3 regions of the Sinorhizobium sp. genome follow, and region 2 is predicted to be linked to each of the others. Evidence: riboswitches for the same ligand, from Rfam matches in the RefSeq annotation. Region 2 holds a riboswitch; each other region holds the start of a gene.
The links. Region 2 has a riboswitch for thiamine pyrophosphate ahead of thiD (bifunctional hydroxymethylpyrimidine kinase/phosphomethylpyrimidine kinase). Riboswitches for the same ligand answer to the same signal wherever they lie in the genome.

Region 1 (4,295 bases), on a different contig from region 2:
CATGGCGCTGCTCGCCATTGACGAGGAGGGTCTCGCCGCGCCCGTCGGTCAGATAATGCGCCAGCGTCTCGTCGAGGTTCAGTTCCTCGCGTTTCTGGTCGAGCGTGGCGATCTCCAAATTGGTGCCCAGCTTGACGCTGCCCGTGTCCGGCGCGAGCTGACCGGTCAGGAGCTTCAGCAGCGTCGTCTTGCCGGCGCCGTTCGGCCCGACGAGGCCGATGCGGTCGCCGCGGTGGACACGGATCGAGAACGGCGCGACGATCGTGCGATCGCCATAGGCCTTGGTGATCTTTTCCGCCTCGATGACGAGCTTGCCCGATTCCCTGGCGTCGGCAACGGTGGCCTGGACCGTACCCTGCGGCCCCTTGTGCCCGCGATGGCGGGCCCGCATGTCCTGCAGCTCCCCGAGCCGACGCATGTTGCGCTTGCGCCTTGCGGTCACGCCGTAGCGCAGCCAGTGCTCTTCGCGTTCGATCGCCTTACCGAGCTTGTGCTGCTCGAGCTCTTCCGCCTCCAGCACCTCGTCGCGCCAGGCCTCGAAATGCGCGAAGCCGCGATCGAGGCGGCGCGATTGGCCGCGGTCCAGCCAGACGGTCGCCGTCGACACCTTTTCGAGGAAGCGACGGTCGTGCGAGATCAGCACCAGCGCCGAACGGCTGCGGACGAGCTCGTCTTCCAGCCACTCGATCGTCGGCAGATCGAGATGGTTCGTCGGCTCGTCGAGAAGCAGAATGTCGGGTTCCGGGGCAAGCACACGGGCAAGGGCGGCACGACGCGCCTCGCCGCCGGAAAGGCGCGTCGGCTCTTCCTCCCCGGTCAGCCCCAGATGCTGCAGCAGGTAGGCGACCCGGTAGGGATCGTCGCCTGGCCCAAGTCCGGCTTCGGCATAGGCCTGAACCGTATCGAAGCCGTCGAAATCGGGCGCCTGGTGCAGGTAGCGGATCGTCACCGATGGATGCCTGAAGATCTCGCCCGACTGGGGTTCTGCAAGCCCGGCGGCGATTTTCATCAGCGTCGATTTGCCGGAACCATTGCGGCCGACGAGGCAGATGCGATCGCCGGGCTCGACCTGCAGGCCCGCACCCGCAAGCAGCGGCGTGCCGCCGAAGGTCAGTAGAATGTCGTCAAGCTTCAGAATGGGAGGCGCCAAGGCATCAGGCTCCGGAAAGATCATAGGGGCGGGCGAGAACGACGGCCCGGCCGGATTTCAGGGTCAAGCGGACCGTGCCATCCGCGATGTTCGAAATGGTGCGCGACGAGCCGAAGGGCAAATGAAAATCCTTCAGCGGATAGCGCACGTTCTCGATCGAAAGACCGTCAAGGTCCGCAAAGCCGAGGATCGAGAAGAGGCTGCCTTTCGGCACCTCGATCTCCTGCGAGCCGGGCAGCAGCGGATAGGCCTCCTCCTCGCCGGAGGTCATCATCACCGCAACGCCGCTCTGGGCAAGCGCGACGGTACCGAGGAGATGCAGGAAAGCATGGTCGCTGCGCGCGCCGCCGAGTCCGCCCGCGAAGACGAGCGAGGTCGCGCCACGCTCGAGGGCTGCCTCGACGGCGATCTCCCCGTCGGTCGCGTTCTTGGCAGCTGGATGGCGTTCGCGCGGGACGCCGGCAAACTCCGCTAGAAGCGCCTCATCGGTGGAATCGAAATCGCCGACCCAGAGATCGGGAACGATCCCCAGCGTCCTTGCATGACGCATGCCGCCGTCGGCGGCGACGAAGCGGCTGCCTTCGAGCTGTCGAGCAAGCCGGTCTGTCGGCGTCAGCGCGCCGCCGAGCAGGATGGTGAAGGGTGATCGGGTCATGGCAGAAGCCCATAGCGCAAAGCAGCGGCGAAGGAAAAGGGCTCCGGCTGCTGTTTTGCGAACGCATGCTGCGCGGATCAGGTTCCGGACGCCGGATCCCCGGGAAAGAGCATGCCGTTGTAGATGCCGGGCGTCGACCCGGCGATCTCCACCGCACCCACCGCGCGGGCATAGAATTCGGCAGGGCCGACGCCGCCGATGATCGCATAGGCATAGCCGGCGGCGCGCATGGATAGCAGGCTTTCGACGAGCAGGGCCTCGCCGATGCCCTTGCCGCGCATGGTCGCGTCGACTCCGGTCGGACCGAAGAAGCCGAGCGCGGTTGCGTCATGGCAGGCGAAGCCCACGATCCGATCCCGATGGTGAGCGATATGGATGCGCGTCGGCGTCGAGGAGAAGGCGGTTTCGGCCTCGCCGGCCCACCCGGCCCCGAAGCGCTCCTCGATCCAGGGAATGACGGCACGCCGCTCGGCCGCAAGCGCCCGGCGGATGCGGATGTCGGGGTCGAGACGCGATGGGCGGCCCTCGGGCAAGGCATAGAGGCGGACGAGCATGTCTGGCATGAAATTGTCTCCGCTTTCGGCGAACAAACGACGCCGGTAATTGTTTGACTTTTAATAGCGCGGCTGACGCGGACGGCAAACGCCCCTGCTGAAACTCAGCTTGCCTAAGCCGTCGCCGGAAGCTAAATCTCTTGCTGCTCTAACGGGGTGCCCTGGTCGGCTTTTGCGACCGTGGCTGAGAGGCTTCGAGCCAACCCGCGGAACCTGATCCGGCTCATACCGGCGGAGGGATTAGAAGCGATCGGACCGATACGCGCTTTTCCCATTGCAGCAACAACAAAGGGAGAGGTGCCAGAATGTCTAGTTCACTCCATCGAAAAATCCTTGGCCGGCTTGCGATCGCCGCAGCTTCGATCGCGGCATTTTCCGTGAGCGCGGCGGCCGCGGAAAAAACCCTGACGGTCTATACCTATGAGAGCTTCATCACCGAATGGGGGCCGGGCGCCAAGGTGGCGGAAGCGTTCGAGAAGACCTGCGACTGCAAGGTCGACTATGTAGGGGTTGCCGACGGGGTCGAACTCCTGACGCGGCTGAAGCTCGAAGGTCAGGCATCCAAGGCCGACATCGTACTCGGTCTCGACACCAATCTGGTGGCGGAGGCGAAGGCGACCGGCTTCTTCGCGCAACACGGCGCCGATACCGCTTCCGTCAAGGTCCCGGGCGGCTTCTCCGACGACACCTTCATACCGTATGACTACGGCCATTTCGCCGTCGTCTACGACACCGAGACGCTGAAGGATCCACCGAAGAGCCTCAAGGAACTGGTCGAGGGCGATCCGTCGCAGAAGATCGTCATCGAGGACCCCCGGACCTCAACCCCCGGCCTCGGCCTCCTGCTGTGGGTGAAGTCGGTCTATGGCGACCAGGCCGGCCAGGCCTGGGCGAAGCTCAAGGACCGCGTGCTGACGGTCACGCCGGGCTGGTCGGAAGCCTATGGTCTCTTCACGAAGGGCGAGGCCCCGATGGTTCTCTCCTACACCACCTCGCCCGCCTATCACATGGTGGCGGAGAACACCGAGCGCTACCAGGCGGCCCCCTTCGCCGAAGGCCACTATATCCAGATCGAAGTCGCCGCATTGACGAAGAACGCGAAGGACCCGGAACTCGCCCGGAACTTCCTGACCTTCATGATCGGTCCGGAATTCCAGTCGATCATCCCGACGACCAACTGGATGATGCCGGTGACCGCGACCAAGGAGCCGCTGCCTGAAGCCTTCAGCAAGCTCGTCGACCCGCAAAAGACGCTCCTCATTCCCTCCGAGGAGGTCGCCGCCAATCGCAAGGCCTGGGTCGACGAATGGCTGGCCGCCATGAGCCGGAACTGAGGCCGGATTGTCCGGCACGAAGGAAAGCAAGATGACAATCGCCGCCGGGGCCTTCGCCCTCGGCGGCATCCTGCTTTTCGTCGGCCTCGCCGGCGCGGCACTGCTTGCCCAGTCGGCCGGCAGCGCCGACGCCGGTCCGCTTTTCGATGCCTATATCTGGCGCATCACACGCTTCACGCTGCTGCAGGCCAGCCTCTCGACTCTTCTTGCCATCCTTTTCGCCATACCCGTGGCCCGGGCACTTGCCCGCCAGGCTTCGTTCCCCGGCCGTATCTGGGTGCTGCGGCTTCTGGCGCTGCCACTCGGCCTGCCGGCGATCGTCGCCGCACTCGGGCTGATCGAAATCTGGGGCCGGCAGGGGCTCTTGAACAGGGTGCTTTCGGCAGCGGGGTTGGAGCAGCCGGTCAGCATCTATGGCCTCTCCGGCATTCTCATTGCCCATGTCTTCTTCAACATGCCGCTCGCCGCACGCTTGATGCTTGCCGGTATCGAGCGAATTCCGGCCGAATACTGGCGCAGCTGCGCCAATCTCGGCATGGGTTCCTTCGCCACCTTTCGCTTCATCGAGTGGCCGGTGATCCGTGGATTGCTTCCCGGCATCG
Region 2 (4,295 bases):
GGCTACGTCCCGCTGCTCGGAACGCGCATGAAGAAGAAGGCACAACTGGTCCATGCGCATTTCGGCTCGGTGAAAAGACATGACGACGCTGTCGACGACACGATGCCGTTCCAACGACTTTCGCGCATTGTCGTCGATGCGCCGCGTTCGACCTTCGCGGAGACGTTCCGCAACGCCAAGCTTGCCTGCGACCAGATGCTCGCCGGCAGCGAAAGCCGCGTGATCGCCATTGCATCGGCCCTTCCGGACGAGGGAAAGTCGATCATTGCCGCGAACTTCGCCGCACTTCTGGCGGCGAGCGGCAAGCGGACCCTGCTCATCGATGCCGATATACGCAAGCCGGGACTGACTCAGATGATCACGCCCGCCCCGCGCACCGGGCTCGTCGAAACGCTGACCGGAGAAGCCACCTGGCCCGCCGGAATCAAGGTGGACCAGCGCACCAAGCTCGCAATCCTTCCGGCCGGCGGCGCATCGCATCAGCGGCATCAGAGCAATGAACTGCTCGCCTCCCCGGCCATGGCGAACCTCATCGAGAACGCCCGCAACGCCTTCGACTACGTCGTCGTCGATCTTGCCGCACTCGCTCCCGTCGTCGACGCCAAGGCTTTCGCGCCGCTTGCCGACGGTATTCTCTTCGTGGTCGAGTGGGGAAGGACGCCTTCGCGGCTCGTACGCGATCTGCTCAACTCGGAACCATTGATCAACTCAAAGGTGCTTGGCGTCATCCTCAACAAGACGGACATGAACGAACTCGGCAAATACAGCGACTTCGACGGGGCGGAGAAATACCGCCACCGCTACGGCAAATATTACGTCGAGAATACGATTACGGAAAACAACGCCGCTTGAGGCGACCGCGGCCGCGCCACCTGTGCGCGGCCTTTTCGCCCTTCGCCGTCAGGCCTTGCGGCGATCGACGATCCAAGCGGCTAACATTAGCGCGATGACCGCCGTAAGGGCAACGAGTGCCAGCGCATAGAAAAGCGAATATTCGACCAGCGACGGCAGCATCGAAAGACAACGCCGCACCCTGCCAGGCGACCGCCGCCAATCCGGCAGGTCGTCACGGTTGAAAGCCTCCAGCCGGCGGGTAAGAAAATGCATATCGCGAGAACCGATCGCCAATCGAAGCCATGGACGCGGTCATGCTGCTGAACAACAGTGGCGATAGCGAGGCACTTCAGCTCCCCCGAGCCGTCACCCGGCAGTCAATCTTCCCACCACCGGTGGAAATGATGGACCGGGCCGCGCCCCTGACCTATCTCCAGGCGGTCGGCCGCGGAGATTGCGGCATGCAGATAGGACTTGGCGGCACTCACCGCTTCGACCAGCGGCAAGCCTTTCGCAAGGCCGGCGGCAATGGCTGCCGACAGCGTGCAGCCGGTGCCGTGGTCGTTGCGCGTCTCGATCCGCGCGGCGGGAAGGCGGACAAGAGTGTCGCCGTCGAAGAAGAGGTCTGTGGCCTCCTGGCCCTTCAGGTGCCCGCCCTTGACCAGAACCGCATATGCGCCGGTCCGCATGATCGCTTCCGCCTGGCGCGCCATCTCCGCCTCGTCCTCGGCGATTGCGCGCCCGGTCATGAGCGCGGCCTCGGCAAGATTGGGCGTGGCGACGAGCGCCAGCGGCAACAGCTCTTCGATGAGCGCCGTAACGGCATCCGGCCGAAGCAACGCGTCGCCGGAGGTCGCAACCATGACCGGATCCACGACCGCCCGTTTTCCGGACCGGCGCAATCCATCGGCAATGGCGGCGATTGTTTCCCGACGCGAGACCATGCCGATCTTGACGGCCTTCACGTCGAGATCGGAGAAGACGGCGTCCATCTGCGCCGACACGATTTCAGCGGAGACATCCTCGACGCCCGTCACACCCCTGGTGTTCTGGGCCGTGATCGCAGTGATGACGCTGGCGCCGTAAACGCCGAGCGCTGAAAACGTCTTGAGGTCCGCCTGAATACCGGCGCCGCCGCCGGAGTCCGAGCCGGCGATGGTGAGTGCAATCGCCGTCATGCCCAGTCCTCCTTCGCACGAGGGCGGATGATGCTTGCGAGCGGTACGGCAGTGGACGTCATCGATCGATCTCCAGACGGAACATCACGGAGATCCAGGAAAGGCGATGAAAAGGAGAACTTGCCGCTGGCGGCCTTCTTTCCGTTCCTACGCCGGCATGACCCGGATCAGGTTCAAGGGTCCGGCTCAACGCCATCTCAGCACCGTCTGGTGCTCCCCTCGGAATGCGCTATCTATGCGGCTGTGCCAAAGCGATGTCAACGCGCCCGCGCAAAGGCTTGTAAGACCTGGCTTTTAGGCCAGCCGGCAAAAATATACCCGCAGCCTGGCCACCTATGATGCAGTCATTCCTTCTGCCGCCGTCAATCGCTCGTTTCCTCCTCGAAAACGGCGGCGATTGCGTTATTCTTAGCAAAATTTCGTCGTACAGGAGGGAACACGCCATGAGTTTGCGCATCAACGATACCGCCCCCGATTTCACCGCCGAGACAACGCAGGGCACGATCAATTTCCATGAATGGATCGGCGACGGCTGGGCTGTCCTTTTCTCCCATCCGAAGAACTTTACTCCCGTCTGCACCACGGAACTCGGCGCCATGGCCGGCATCGAGCCGGAGTTCCGCAAGCGCGGCGTCAAGATCATCGGCATTTCGGTCGACCCGGTCGAAAGTCACACCAAGTGGAAGAACGACATCAAGGTCGCGACCGGCTTCGAGGTCGACTACCCGCTGATCGGCGACCGCGATCTGAAGGTGGCAAAGCTTTACGACATGCTGCCGGCCGGCGCCGGAGAGACGTCCGAGGGCCGGACGCCTGCGGATAACGCCACCGTGCGTTCGGTCTACGTCATCGGCCCCGACAAGAAGATCAAGCTGATCCTCACCTATCCGATGACCACCGGCCGCAACTTCAACGAGATCCTGCGCGCCATCGACTCGATCCAGCTCACCGCCAAGCATCAGGTGGCAACACCCGCGAACTGGCAGCAGGGCGAGGACGTCATCATCACGGCCGCCGTCTCCAACGAGGACGCCGTGCAGCGTTTCGGGTCGTTCGACACCGTGCTTCCCTATCTCCGGAAGACGAAGCAGCCAACGGCCTAAGCAAACCCGCTGCGAAGAGTCAGTCGATCGGGCGCGTCAATTCATCAAGGTCGACGCGCCCTTGGCGCTTTTTGCTAACATGGTTGTTTAACGCGCTCAGAGCAGAACCATCTGCCTCAATCCGCTTTGGCGATGGAGATGATCTCCGCCAGAACCCCGTGCAGAGCGTCGCGATAGCCGTTGCGTGCCGAGGGGCCGCTTTCATCCGACGTCATGACCACGGTCAGGTCAAGGGACGGCACTATGTAGAGCATCTGGCCGCCATAGCCCCAAGCGTAATACACATCCTCGTCGCCGATCCGGCGCGTGAACCAGCCATATCCGTAGCCGTCGCCGGTAAAACGGGAGGCCGTGCGCGGCTGCCAGGAAAGCTCCACCCAATCGGCCGGGACGACCTGCCGTCCGTCTGCGGTGCGGCCGCGGTTGCGATAGAGCTCACCGAAGGCAAGCAGCGATCGCGCGCTCATCGCCATCTGGTTGCCCCCGAGATAGATGCCCTGGGGATCCCGCTCCCAGGCGCCGATCCGGAAACCCTCGACAGGACCGAGCCATTCGCGCGCAAGCGCCAGTGTCGACTTGCCGCCGACCTTGGTCAGTATTGCCGAGAGCAGATGGGTCGAGGCGGTCGAATAAAGCATCCGACCTCCGGGCTCGTCGTCGAAGGGCTGTGCCAGTGCGAAACGAACCCAGTTGCGGCTCGACACCCAGCGGCCGTAATTCGGTCCGGACATGCGCCCCAGTCCCGCTTGCATCGAAAGCAGGTTGCCGATGGTGATGTCGTTGATCCGGGGGTCGGCCTGCGACGGGAGGTCTTCCTTCAGGAGCGGCGCGATCTTCTGCTCCGGGCCGTCGAGCAGACCCTTGTCGATCGCAATGCCCACAAGTGCGGATAAGATCGATTTCGACGCCGACTTGATGTTGGTCGACTCCGAGGGAGTGTGGCCGCGATAACCCTTCTCGGCAATCGTCTCCCCGTCCCTGGCAACGACCACGGTCTTCAGCGGTTTCAACTCTTCTCTGGTCGCCAGGGCCGTCAGCAAGGTGCTGACGGACTGATCCTGCGCGGCTGCCGCCGAGTGGAAACCGAAGAGCGCAAGGAACGTAACAACGAGCATGGTCATGCGTTCGACCTAGGGCGAATGGCACGACAAGTCATCAAGTACAGTCCAAGCTCACGACG
Region 3 (4,295 bases), 500 kb from region 2:
TGCGGCCGAGCGCCCTCTCCAGCATCCGGAGTGTCGTTGTATTCGTCCCAGTCTTCCACGCCGGTGCCCGAGTCAGGCAGATCCGCATCGATTCCCGCCACGCGGAACGTTCCGAACTCCGGCAGCAGCGTCGTGAAAGGGAAGTTCTCATGCTGCCCATCCTGCAGAGCGACGAACTTCTTCAGCGCTTCGACGCTGGGATCCCAGGAAAAGCCCGAAATGCTTGCTTCGGAGACTTTGACGTAGTCCGCGCCCTCCGCCATCGAGAAGCCATTCACCGACGCGTCGAGCTTCCGGCCATCGAGCCGGAGCGCGAGGCGATCCATCGCCAGCTTGATCCTCTCGCCCTCTTCACCATCCTTGTCCGGCGCGTTGATCTTCAGACCCAGCATTTCCATGTCGGCCTTCCTCGTCAAATCGGCGACCGACAGAATCCGGGCGAAATAGTCTTGACGCTCCGCCACGGGCAGATCCTCGGGCGACGAGACCGAGTTGAGCTTCTCCAGAGTTTCGCGAAGTGGCTCGTCCAGCATCCGCATGCTTACGCCGCTGCTGCGAACCTCGTCATAGCCGAAGCTCGCCTCGCCATCCGAAAAGGCGATATCCTTGATCGAGAATGGCCCATAGACAGGCCTTGCCTGCTCGTCGCCCGGCCCGGCTTTTTCAGTATAGATGCGGGCCAGATAGGCGGCATCGACGTCCTGCCCCGTCATGGCTCCAAAGGAGCCCGTCAGCCGCCTCTTCTCGCCGCCCTCTCCATCGGAGGCGCCTATGCCGGCTTCGAAGCTCGCACCACTCGCCGAATAGCGCGCGATGCGGCCATCCACGATACCTTCCGAGACCACGTTCTTGTAGACCAGCTTCTGCTCGCTACCGGCAACCGTCTGCGTGATGATCACCTCAGGGGCGGCGACGCTCTTTGCCGTAAAAAGCGCCAACTGTTTCGGCAGCGAAAGATCGCTTCCCGCGCCGAACATTTGCGCCAGCGTGTCGCGACCGAACTCCGCCTGCTCGACGATCACCTTCGGCACGGCGATCTTGCCCGGGCGCATATCGAGGTCCACGCCGCTGACCTCGAGCATGCCGTCCAGGAAAAGGATCCTGGGCCGCCCGTCGATTGCGGCGACGCGAAGTTCGGACCCTTCCTTCAGCGGCAGCGTCACGTCGCGCAGGTGAATGCGCCCGAAGAAGTCCGCTTCGACCGTGCCCACTCTGCCGCCCCGTTCGGCGATCAGCCTGTTCACGCTCTTTTCGACAGCAATCTTGTAACCGGTCGCGCCTGCGGCCGCGATTGCGATGACCGCAACAGCCGCCCAAAGCGCCTTGCGTCCCCTTTTCCTGGTCCCCGTCTCCGCCTGCCCCAAGACCTTCACCCCTTTTCGCTATGCGCATCATGGCGCTTCAGACTCGGACGGTAAGTAGATTTAGAACCTTGCATTTGCAAGCATGCCGCGAGCCCTGCGCACGGGATTTGGCCGGTGCAAAAACCATCTTGACGCCGCGGCGATAACCGTCCCTAATTGCACCATTCACCAGGGGGGTCCCGGCAAGGGGCTGAGATACTGCTAGCGCGCGCAGTGACCCGTTGAACCTGATCCAGTTCATACTGGCGTAGGGACGGTGCAGACGTGCAGCAGCCAGGATTCCGTTTACCGGCAATTCATCGGCGATACGTCTTTTCATCCTTCCGGCTTCAGAACTGGGTCTCCAACGCGAAAACATTGGAGCCTCAAGATGAATCTAATCAAGCCTCTCGCCGCGGCGCCCTCGGTCACGCAAGGACCGCTCCCGGCATCCCGCAAGGTCTACAAGCCGGGCGAGATCCATCCCGACATCCGCGTGCCGATGCGCGAGATCGCGCTGCATCCGACCTCCGGCGAGCCGCCGGTGACCGTTTACGATTCCTCCGGCCCCTACACGGTCGAAAACGCCGATATCCGCATCGACGCGGGCCTGCCGCGCCTTCGCAGCGACTGGGTTCTCAAGCGCGGCGATGTCGAGAGCTACGACGGCCGTGCGGTGAAGGCCGAAGACAACGGCTTTGCGACCGGTGAAAGGCTGACGCCGGAATTCCCGATTCGTCACCAACCGCTCAAGGCTAAGCCGGGAAAAGCGGTAACCCAGCTCGCCTATGCCCGCGCCGGCATCGTCACGCCGGAAATGGAGTTCATCGCCATCCGCGAAAATCTCGGCCGGAAGGCCGCGAAGGAGGCGCTCGCCCGAGACGGCGAAAGCTTCGGTGCTTCGGTCCCCGATTTCGTGACGCCGGAATTCGTGCGCCAGGAAGTGGCGAGCGGCCGCGCCATCATTCCGGCCAATATCAACCACCCGGAAGCCGAGCCGATGATCATCGGCCGCAACTTCCTGGTGAAGATCAACGCGAATATCGGCAACTCCGCCGTCACCTCATCGATGGCCGAGGAGGTCGAGAAGATGGTCTGGGCGACCCGCTGGGGCGCCGACACGGTCATGGACCTTTCCACCGGCCGCAACATTCACAACATCCGCGAATGGATCATCCGCAATTCGCCGGTACCGATCGGCACCGTGCCGCTCTACCAGGCGCTGGAAAAGGTAAACGGCATCGCCGAGGATCTTTCCTGGGAGGTCTTCCGCGACACGCTGATCGAGCAGGCGGAACAGGGCGTCGACTATTTCACCATCCATGCCGGGGTCAGGCTTCATTATATCCCGCTCACCGTGGATCGCGTCACGGGCATCGTTTCGCGCGGCGGCTCGATCATGGCGAAGTGGTGCCTGCATCACCACCGCGAGAGCTTCCTCTACGAGCATTTCGAGGAGATCTGCGACATCTGCCGCGCCTATGACGTTTCCTTCTCGCTCGGCGACGGCCTGCGTCCCGGCTCCATCGCCGACGCCAACGACCGGGCCCAGTTCGCGGAGCTCGAAACGCTCGGCGAGCTGACGAAGATCGCCTGGGCCAAGGATTGCCAGGTGATGATCGAAGGGCCGGGCCATGTGCCCATGCACAAGATCAAGGAGAACATGGACAAGCAGCTCGCCGTCTGCGGAGAAGCGCCCTTCTATACGCTCGGGCCGCTCACCACCGATATCGCGCCCGGCTACGACCACATCACGTCAGGCATTGGCGCGGCGATGATCGGCTGGTTCGGCACCGCCATGCTTTGCTACGTGACGCCGAAGGAACATCTGGGCCTGCCCGACCGCAACGACGTCAAGACCGGCGTGATCACCTACAAGATCGCCGCCCATGCCGCCGATCTCGCCAAAGGACACCCGGCCGCCCGAATCCGCGACGACGCGCTGTCGCGCGCCCGCTTCGAGTTCCGCTGGGAGGATCAGTTCAACCTCTCGCTCGACCCCGAGACCGCGCGCAATTTCCACGACGAGACGCTGCCCAAGGAGGCGCACAAGGTCGCGCATTTCTGCTCCATGTGCGGACCGAAATTCTGTTCGATGCGGATTTCCCACGATATCCGCGCCGAGGCGCAGAAGGAGGGCCTCGAGGCGATGGCCGCCAGATATCGCGACGGCGGCGACCTCTATATGCCGGTCGATGAAAGCAATGCCGCGCCCGCTGGAGAATGAAATGCGCGTGCTGATCAGAGGGGCCGGCGTCGCCGGCCTCACCGCCGCCCATGAACTTCTCGGGCGCGGCGCCGCAGTGACGATCATGGAAAATGCCGCCGGCTTTACCGGGGCCGCTTCCTGGTATGCGGGCGGCATGCTCGCTCCCTGGTGCGAGCGCGAAAGTGCCGAGGAAACCGTCCTGAGGCTGGGGATCGGCGCCGCCGACTGGTGGGAAGCCGCGCTCCCTGCCGGTTCCGTGCATCGCAACGGCACGCTCGTCGTCGCGCAACCCCGAGACGGAGCCGAACTCAAGCGCTTCGCCTCCCGCACCTCCGGCTTCCGCTCGCTCGATGCAGAGGAGATCACAGCGCTGGAGCCGGCTCTCGCCGGCCGTTTCCGGCAGGCGCTGTTCTTTCCGCAGGAGGCGCATCTCGACCCGCGCCGGGCACTCTCGGCGCTCCGGCAAGGGCTGACGGCACGCGGCGCGGTATTCGCCGGCGAGGACATGGACGATCGCGATTTCGCGCTCACCGTCGATTGCACCGGCGCGTCCAGGATCGGCGAGATCGACGGGCTACGCGGGGTGCGCGGCGAGATGGCCTATCTGCAGACGGACGAGGTGACGCTCTCGCGTCCGGTGCGCATGCTGCATCCCCGCATTCCGCTCTATATCGTGCCGCGCGGCGGAGGGCTCTTCATGTGCGGCGCGACGATGATCGAGAGCGACGACGCCCGCCCGATCA

Region 1: linked by a shared signal. The riboswitch ahead of thiB (thiamine ABC transporter substrate binding subunit) and the one ahead of thiD (bifunctional hydroxymethylpyrimidine kinase/phosphomethylpyrimidine kinase) in region 2 are both predicted to bind thiamine pyrophosphate.
Region 3: linked by a shared signal. The riboswitch ahead of thiC (phosphomethylpyrimidine synthase ThiC) and the one ahead of thiD (bifunctional hydroxymethylpyrimidine kinase/phosphomethylpyrimidine kinase) in region 2 are both predicted to bind thiamine pyrophosphate.

Annotation. Positions count from the first base shown of each region.
Region 1 covers NZ_JCACWC010000004.1:110,202-114,496, reverse strand. The annotation lists gene AC5J09_RS26795 (ABC-F family ATP-binding cassette domain-containing protein) at 1-1,150, opposite strand, end outside; gene AC5J09_RS26790 (thiamine diphosphokinase) at 1,155-1,805, opposite strand; gene AC5J09_RS26785 (GNAT family N-acetyltransferase) at 1,883-2,368, opposite strand; TPP riboswitch at 2,502-2,616, shown strand; gene thiB (thiamine ABC transporter substrate binding subunit) at 2,665-3,693, shown strand; gene thiP (thiamine/thiamine pyrophosphate ABC transporter permease ThiP) at 3,701-4,295, shown strand, end outside.
Region 2 covers NZ_JCACWC010000002.1:782,470-786,764, forward strand. The annotation lists gene exoP (succinoglycan biosynthesis transport protein ExoP) at 1-852, shown strand, start outside; gene AC5J09_RS08195 (hypothetical protein) at 901-1,107, opposite strand; gene thiD (bifunctional hydroxymethylpyrimidine kinase/phosphomethylpyrimidine kinase) at 1,212-2,012, opposite strand; TPP riboswitch at 2,140-2,242, opposite strand; gene AC5J09_RS08205 (peroxiredoxin) at 2,456-3,115, shown strand; gene AC5J09_RS08210 (serine hydrolase domain-containing protein) at 3,232-4,236, opposite strand.
Region 3 covers NZ_JCACWC010000002.1:1,285,782-1,290,076, forward strand. The annotation lists gene AC5J09_RS10570 (aq_1923 C-terminal domain) at 1-1,364, opposite strand, end outside; TPP riboswitch at 1,525-1,636, shown strand; gene thiC (phosphomethylpyrimidine synthase ThiC) at 1,735-3,570, shown strand; gene thiO (glycine oxidase ThiO) at 3,572-4,295, shown strand, end outside.